Regions from separate parts of the Mucilaginibacter oryzagri genome, predicted to be linked through region 1. Evidence: riboswitches for the same ligand, from Rfam matches in the RefSeq annotation. Region 1 holds a riboswitch; the other holds the start of a gene.
What was found. Region 1 has a riboswitch for cobalamin ahead of metE (5-methyltetrahydropteroyltriglutamate--homocysteine S-methyltransferase). Riboswitches for the same ligand answer to the same signal wherever they lie in the genome.

Region 1 (4,208 bases):
ACAGGGCATAAAAAATAGTATATTGGGCTTGATAGGTTACATCGTTAGCATTCTTTTATGAGGCAAATTTTCCGGACAAGTTTTTTGATATTCATTCTATTACAGGCTTTTTTTACGCTTAAGATTAACACCGCCACCGCACAGTTACGCACTCCACCATTTGATGATGCCATCCTGATAAATTTACAGGAACACCGCACTCCGGCCCAAACCGGTTTTTTCCTGTTTATGAGCAATCACCTGGAATATGGCAATATTGGCGTACCTGCGGGCCTGCTGGTTGGCGGTATCATCGGTAATAATAAGGAGATGCGGCAAAATGCCCTGTACGTAGCCAGCAGCACAGCCATCTCTGCCGGGTTAACCCAACTGATCAAAATGCTGGTAAAGCGCCCGCGGCCATTTATCCAGAACATCAGTATCACGCCTGTTTACCGCCCCGGAAACTACTCTTTTCCATCGGGGCATAGTTCATCATCATTTGCCACAGCAACGGCTTTATCTGCCGCTTATCCAAAATGGTATGTGATAGTTCCCGCGTATCTATGGGCGGGCTCAACCGCGTATTCAAGGATGTACCTGGGGGTACATTACCCTACAGATGTAGCAACGGGTGCGGGACTGGGAGCTGCGAGCGCGTTGCCGATGTTGTTTTTGAAGAAGTGAGTGTTTTTGGCTATTTTTTAATTTAATCACCCCCATTACAAGATATTTGTTTATTTTAGGGTAAAATATTACTAAATCTTATCATGACATTCTCTTTAGCAAAACTAAAACCTGCTTATTTATTTCTGTTTTTTCTGTCGCTGGTTATCGTAAGTTGTTCAAAAAAAGGCTCGGATCCGGCTCCGCCTGTTGATAATACTCCAAAAGTTACAGCGCTAAGCGTAACGACTGGCATATATAATACCGAAGTAATTATTACCGGTAACAACTTTAGTTCCACAGCAGCAAACAATCAAGTATTTTTTAACGGCAAAGCAGCAACTATAACTGCTGCAACGGCAACAAAGCTTACTGTAAAAGTTCCGTTAGCTGCCGGTACAGGCCCGGTAAGTGTTAAAGTTAGTGGTAGCACCGAGGTTACCGGCCCCACTTTTACTTATCAGCAATCATGGGTGGTAAGCACTTTTGCAGGCACTGGTGCAAAAAGTTATAAAGATGGCACCATAACAACAGCCGAATTTAATTTCCCAACGGGATTAGCTTTCGACGGATCCGGAAACTTATTTGTTTCTGAAGAAGGAAACGATGATATCAGAAAGATAACACCGGATGGAATTGTAAGTACTATTGCGGGAAACAGAACCGAAGGACATGATAACGGGAACGGGACTGCGGCAAGTTTCTGGAATCCAGAGGGGTTAACTGTTGATAATGCCGGTAATATCTATGTAGCCGATTATGCAAACAATATCATCAGGAAAATAGATCCATCTAAAAATGTCACTACCTTTGCCGGGCAAAGAGCCATCGGCTTTAAAAACGGGCAAGGTATCGCAGCAAGTTTTGCCGGCCCTACAGATATTAAAATAGACGCTTCGGGCTTCCTTTACGTTTCTGATTTAACCAATGAGGCGATCAGGAAAATAACTCCGGACGGTTTGGTAAGTACATACGCAGACATAAAAGCGCCTATCAACAGCAATACATTTAATTTTCCGTCAGGTATCGCGTTTGACACCCAAAATAATCTTTATGTAACAACCTTTAGTTTCAAGGTTCAAAAAATAACCCCGGGAGGTGTTATATCTACTTTGGCCGGCAGCGGTGTGAGGGGAACCACCGATGGCCCTGCTGGCAGTGCGAGCTTTTACGAAACGTTTTTGGCGGCAACAGACAAGGATGGCAATGTTTATGTAACAGATAGCAACTTGATCAGGAAAATTACCCCAGACGGGAAAGTAACTACCCTTGCCGGAATTGAAGCACAGACTGGAGCAACAGATGGCTCGTCAGCTACCGCAACGTTTAACCATCCTATTGGTATCGCGGTTGATAAAAATGGAAATATATTTGTGGCGGACACACAAAATAATATTATCCGCAAAATGATTTTTGAGTAATTTATGATTTTTTTGAAACATGTAAACCCAGCTATAACCGGGTTTACATGTTTTCGAACGTAAAGATTACATGGCTATGAAATTTCTGCATCCAAAAGCGGAGGCTTAACTTTCTATGTGTTCAAACAATGCCCCCAATCAAGGGAACGCCTATAATTCATTATTTATTCTCAATCTTAAACTTGAACATTCCTCAAAGCTCAAGCATCTTCAAATCCTCAAATTTTCAAATTCTAAAAATCTTCTCCACATTTTTTCCCATCTTCGTCCCCAATAAAGTTCTTTACTTTTTTTCTGCAGAGTGGTTCCCGGTGTTTAAAGCACAGGGATTAATAAGGAACCGTGTGTAAATCACGGGCTGTCGCGCAACTGTAAGTAACACAAAAGGTTGTTGCCTTTAACAAAGTCCATTGTTCGCCCCGCGCGAATGAGAAGGACGGCAACAATGTTACAAGCCAGGATACTTGCCCCTATGTAAAAGACAATGCTTTCGCGCAATGAAGCAGTAGTCGAAGAAAAAAGAATGACGTACATGGCCATTATATGCCCGTATGTTATGCTTTTGTCTTTTATTACCATTTACTCCGAAAGCATACCGAAAACCGTAAGGAGCATTAAGTCAACTTAATGTTTAACCAAAAACGTTTTAGCGTATGCTCAAAAACAATCTCGGGTACCCACGTGTAGGTGCCCACCGTGAACTCAAAAAGGCCAGCGAACAATACTGGGCCGGTAAAATTACCCGCAACGATTTGTTTGCCGCTGCCCGGCAAATTCGCCTGCAAAACTGGCAAACCCAGGTTGATGCCGGTATCGACCTGATCCCCTGTAACGATTTCAGCTTTTACGACCAGGTATTGGATACCTCGCTCATGCTGGGCAACATCCCCGAACGGTACACACCCGTATTAACCCAAAACAAGGCCAATACCGAAATTGACCTGTATTTTGCGATGGCCCGCGGTTATCAAAAAGATGGACTGGATGTTACAGCCATGGAAATGACCAAATGGTTTGATACCAACTACCATTACATTGTGCCAGAGTTTGTACAAAATCAGCAGTTTAAACTATTTAGCGAAAAAGTGTTTGACGAGTTTATCCTGGCCAAACAACACACCGGCAACATACCAAAACCGGTATTGGTTGGCCCGGTAACCTACCTTTTATTAGGTAAAGAAAAACAACCCGGTTTTGATAAGATAGACCTGATCAAAAAACTGGTGCCGGTTTACGTCGAAGTGTTAAAAAGATTAGCAAGTTATGGTGCTGTTTGGGTACAGCTTGATGAGCCCTTCCTGTCGCTTGACCTTACTGACAAAGAGAAAGCCGCTTATGCTTATGCCTACATGGAGATAAGCAAGCAATGCCCGGGCATTAAAGTATTGCTTACTACCTATTTTGAGAGCCTGCACGAAAACACCGAACTGGCCGTAACCTTGCCGGTAAGCGCCATTCATGTAGATTTGGTTCGCGCTCCCGATCAGTTGTACAAAGTGCTCACTGTTTTGCCCGATAGCCTGAGTTTATCGTTAGGTGTAGTTGATGGCCGTAACATCTGGAAAAACGATTACGTACGCTCGTTAACCCACATTAAAAAAGCCATTGCCGTATTGGGCACCGATAGGGTGATGATAGCGCCAAGCTGCTCGTTGCTGCATACCCCGTTCGACCTGGAGCTGGAAACCGCCATCATTCCCGAGATAAAAAACTGGATGGCCTTTGCCAAACAGAAACTGAACGAAATAAATGAATTGGCGCAAATCATCGGCGGCAACAATGAATTACTGCAAGAAAACCTGCGTGCCCTCACCAGCCGCAGCCTTTCAAAACTCATTCATAAGCAGGATATCAAACAACGCGTGGCAGCCATAACTGATGCCGATGCGCAACGTGAAAGCGGATTCATCACCCGCCAAAAAATTCAGCAGCAACGCTTTAAATTACCACTGTACCCTACAACTACCATAGGATCGTTCCCGCAAACTGATGATATCCGCTCGTTAAGGGCAAGGCTTAAAAAAGGAGAGCTAACCGAAGCTCAATATGATGCCGAGATAGAAAAAGCCACCGTTGACGCCATCCGCTGGCAGGAAAAGATAGGCCTGGACGTGTTAGTTCATGGTGAATTTGAACGTAACG
Region 2 (4,208 bases), 1.4 Mb from region 1:
GTTCAGGTCCCCAAATACATCCAGGTTTTTGGTGGCTTTTAGTTGCAGGTGAAGATCAACCAGGTTATAGCTTTTTAAAGTAGTTATTGTAGATGGATAAGTGGCGAAATTTTGATCGGCCCTGTTACCGGTATACTTATAATTCACACCTATCAGGAAATTTGCACAGGCCTGGTATGAAACATTAGCACCAAAAGTATTTTTGGGCCTGCGGTATAAGTTAGCCGTTTGTTTGCCAGCTTCATCCGTTTGCTTGCCGGTTACATAGGCAAAGTAAGCTGATGCTGTTAGCTTGTTTGAATTGTATTTCAGTTCAGTTTCAAAGCCCTTATCTTTTTGAAAAGATCCATTTTTATAGAATGAACTATAAGGAGGCACAGATTCAGAGAAGAAATAAATTACATCTTTTGTATTGCGTTTATAAAATACGGTGTTAAATGACAATGCATTTTTTACGACCTCCCAATCAAATCCGGCCTCGTACGATGTAGTTGTTTCAGGCTTTAATTTACTATTTCCGTATTGAGAAGACAGCTGGTATAAAGATGGTGATTTAAAGGCCGAAGCAATAGTTCCGAACACTTTAAACTGATCTGCTAAATAAAGCGAAGGATTAATGGTATAGGTGAAGTTATCACCATATTTGCTGTGGTGATTGTACCTGCCGCCCAACTCCATGTGGAAGATATTTGATTTAAAAAATAACGACGTGTAAACACTGATAATGCTATTGTGGGCGGTATCATCGCTTATAACACTTGGACCAGGGTGGTAACCGGTTTGCTCAAACAAGCTGTATTGACTGGTATTGCTGTATTTATAACCGGCACCACTTGTAATATCAAAATAACTGCCCAAATTATAATTCAAAACAGCTTCCAAATTGCTTATGCGGCCGGTGTTTTTTGTTACCTGGTTGGTTTCATAATTATCGGGCGGCAGATTTTTAAAGTGGTTACGAACCGTGTTTTGGCTGGCATTAAACACCAATGTTCCTTTGGGTAACTTCACTTTAGCTCCTAAACCACCAAATATAAACGTATTGTTGTAGGTGTAGTTGTTATCGTTAGTAAAAGCGCCATACGGCAAATCGCCGGTGTTATAGCTGCCCTGGAAGTTACCATTCAGGCTGAATTTTTCCGAGATATATTGATTGATGTTTACGCTTGCCGAACGTTGGTGGAAACCATCTTTTTTAAATCCGGCTTTATTTGTAGTATCGGTAGCGGCCGCAAAACCCCTTGAATCTGTATTAGATAGGTTAACGGCAATACCGGTGTGATTTATTAAACCACTTAGCCCGGCCGATTCCTGGAAGGTATTATAACTTCCGCCCGTTAATTGCACATTACCTTTTAAGCCCTGTCCCTGCGGGTGTTTGGTGATGATGTTGATCACACCCGCCACAGCGTCTGATCCGTAAAGTGTCGATCCGCTTCCTTTTAATATTTCAATTCTTTCTACCTGGTTTAACGGGAAGGCGTTAAGATCATAACTACCATCAATTGAGCCAGCATTGTTAACGGGGAAACCATCTATCAATATCAAAGTATTACCCGATGAGGCGCCGCGTAAAAAAACTGATGTACTAATGCCGGGCGCGTTCTGGGCACCAGAGAAAGTTATCCCGGGGACGGTATTCAATAACTGGGGTAACGTTTTGCCTTGCGAACGGTTAATCTGCTCTGCCGATATTACGGTAACTACCCTACCTATATCGGTTAGTTTTTTTGGTGAGCGGGTGGCGGTGACAACCACATTATTTAATAACCGGGTGGTATCCTGCGCAAACACAGCAGTGCTGCATAAACCCACCTGTAATAATCCGAAAACAATTTTAAAGTACTTTTTTTTCATGTATTTGCTATAGCGTTAAATAATAATGCAGTTTAAATAGCACAACACAGACTGATAAAATGAAAACACACCACCCAAAGAAGAGCATTCACATTCAGGCTTCAATCCACGAAAGCTATGAATAATTTATAATGCTCTGGCAGGTCTTCTGACTTACTCCCCTTTCGTTCTGTCTTCCCTGAGCTAAGCGCAAGTGACTTTAATAGAATGAACTATGGTTATGGAGCTTACAGCTGCGGGACAGTTCCGGATTTACACCGTATTCCCTTTTAATCCTTTATGATATGCTATAAAGGAACCTAAAGCTCTGTAAAGGTAGGTTATGTACGGCAGATACGCAAGTTGTTTGAAAAGCCCGAGCTGGTTTAAAGCCATCCGTTTAGCCATCCCCATTTGTTTTTGGTATGGCTTTACCATAATTTTTGCGGATTTTTGGATCCAAGATTATGCGCTATTTTTTTCATATTGGTTATCATGGCACACAGTACAGCGGCTGGCAAAAACATGCCGGCGTTGCAAGTGTACAATCCGTTTTTGAAATAGCTTTAAGCCAAATATTAAAAACGCCCATAACTGTTAACGGCTGTGGCCGTACCGACGCGCAGGTGCATGCCAGCCAATTTTTTTTTCATATCGATTTAGCAAAGGAATGGGATTTCGATCTCTTTTTCCGCCTCAATAAAATACTGCCGGATGATATCGCGGTATTTGATATCATCCCGATGCAGGGCCTGCCCCACGCCCGGTTTGATGCTGTGCAGCGCTCATATGATTATTTTATTCATACTTATAAAGACCCTTTTTTAAGTGCTTTTAGCGCCTTATATCCCGAAACCAACCTCAACATTGATGAAATGAAAAAGGCTATAGCGCTGCTCCCGCGTTATAACGATTACCGCGCCTTTTGTAAAATGCCCGACAGGGTTGACCATACCATTTGCAACGTGAGCTCGGCAAGCCTTTTTGTTAGCAGTAACGGCGACAGGCTCCGGTTCAACATATCTGCTAACCGTTTTTTGAGCAAAATGATCAGGATCATTATCGGCCGCCTGCTGGAAATTGGCCGTGGCGAAATAAGTGTTGATGAATTTGAAAGTCACCTCATCAGCAAACAAACGCCAAAAATCATCATCCCAGCCTATCCCCAGGGACTATACCTGTCAAAAGTAACGTATCCTTACCTTGATATCCCCGCCAAACCAACGTTTACAGGCCTGCTCCAAAAGGATGAAAACCCTGTTTGGCAATCAATATAATACCTAAAGTATTCCCTGTCTTGGCTCTTGATTCTTGAATCTTGACTCTTTTCAAGGAAATTTAGGTAAATTCGCCCTCTTAAATACTTAATAAAGTTCTCAGATGGTGTGGTTTGAAAAATTGAAGCTGAAAAAACAGCTGGTTCGGTCGGTAAATGAAGCTGGTTTTACAAACCCTAAAGAACTGCAATTAAAAACCCTTTCAAGAATTGTAGGTGGCCAGGATATCATCGCCATTGGTTACGAAGGTAGCGGCAAAACTACCACCTATGTGCTTGGTGTATTAAACCGCTTTAATTATGCGCCCGAAGGCGTTCCGCGTGTATTGATCCTTGTACCCGATAAAGAGGACGTATTTGGGGTGATAGAACAATTTGACCGCCTGAACAAAAACAAATCAATAAAAATTGTTGGCTTGTACGTTGCTCCGGGTATTGAAGCCCAGATGGACGCCTTGGCCGACGGTGCCGATATAGTAGTAGCTACTCCCGACAGGGCACGCGCCATTTACCTGAAGCTCGCCCTTAACCTTAACAAGGTTGATATGTTTGTGGTTGATGATGCCGATGAAATGATAAAAAGAGGCATGCAGCTTCCTGTTGTAGAGCTGGCAAATAGCATTGGCAAAAGCCAGAAACTGGTATTTACCGAGGTAATGCACAGCAAACTGCAAAAGATGCTGGATCCTTTTATGAAAGATCCTGCTATTGTGGAGGTAGAAGCATTGGCAGAACAACCGTTAGAGACACATCCGCAATTTTTATATAACGTACCCAACTTCGGCACTAAATTAAACCTGCTCAATTTGTTTATGTACGATGAAGAGCTATTTACCAAAACCGTAGTTTTTGTAAATACACGTGCAACTGCCGATAAAGTTTATAAAAGCCTGCAAGCACGTTTACGCACTGCCGTGGCTTATTTAAATCCCCAGTTTTTTGATAGCCCGGGTTTTAAATCGATAGAAACATTTAAGGCTGATGAAGGCGCCAGGGTACTGTTGGTAGCTAATGAGCAGGAAGAAGCTTTTAGCCTGGCCGATATTCCTTTTATTATTCATTTTGACGTACCGGCAGAAAAAGAACTGTTTATTGA

Region 2: another riboswitch for cobalamin. It lies ahead of PQ469_RS13465 (TonB-dependent receptor plug domain-containing protein); the one in region 1 lies ahead of metE (5-methyltetrahydropteroyltriglutamate--homocysteine S-methyltransferase).

Annotation. Positions count from the first base shown of each region.
Region 1 covers NZ_CP117883.1:1,836,389-1,840,596, reverse strand. The annotation lists gene PQ469_RS08100 (phosphatase PAP2 family protein) at 58-666, shown strand; gene PQ469_RS08095 (IPT/TIG domain-containing protein) at 750-2,066, shown strand; cobalamin riboswitch at 2,352-2,552, shown strand; gene metE (5-methyltetrahydropteroyltriglutamate--homocysteine S-methyltransferase) at 2,720-4,208, shown strand, end outside.
Region 2 covers NZ_CP117883.1:3,200,098-3,204,305, forward strand. The annotation lists gene PQ469_RS13465 (TonB-dependent receptor plug domain-containing protein) at 1-1,857, opposite strand, end outside; cobalamin riboswitch at 1,979-2,176, opposite strand; gene PQ469_RS13470 (tRNA pseudouridine synthase A) at 2,304-3,113, shown strand; gene PQ469_RS13475 (DEAD/DEAH box helicase) at 3,217-4,208, shown strand, end outside.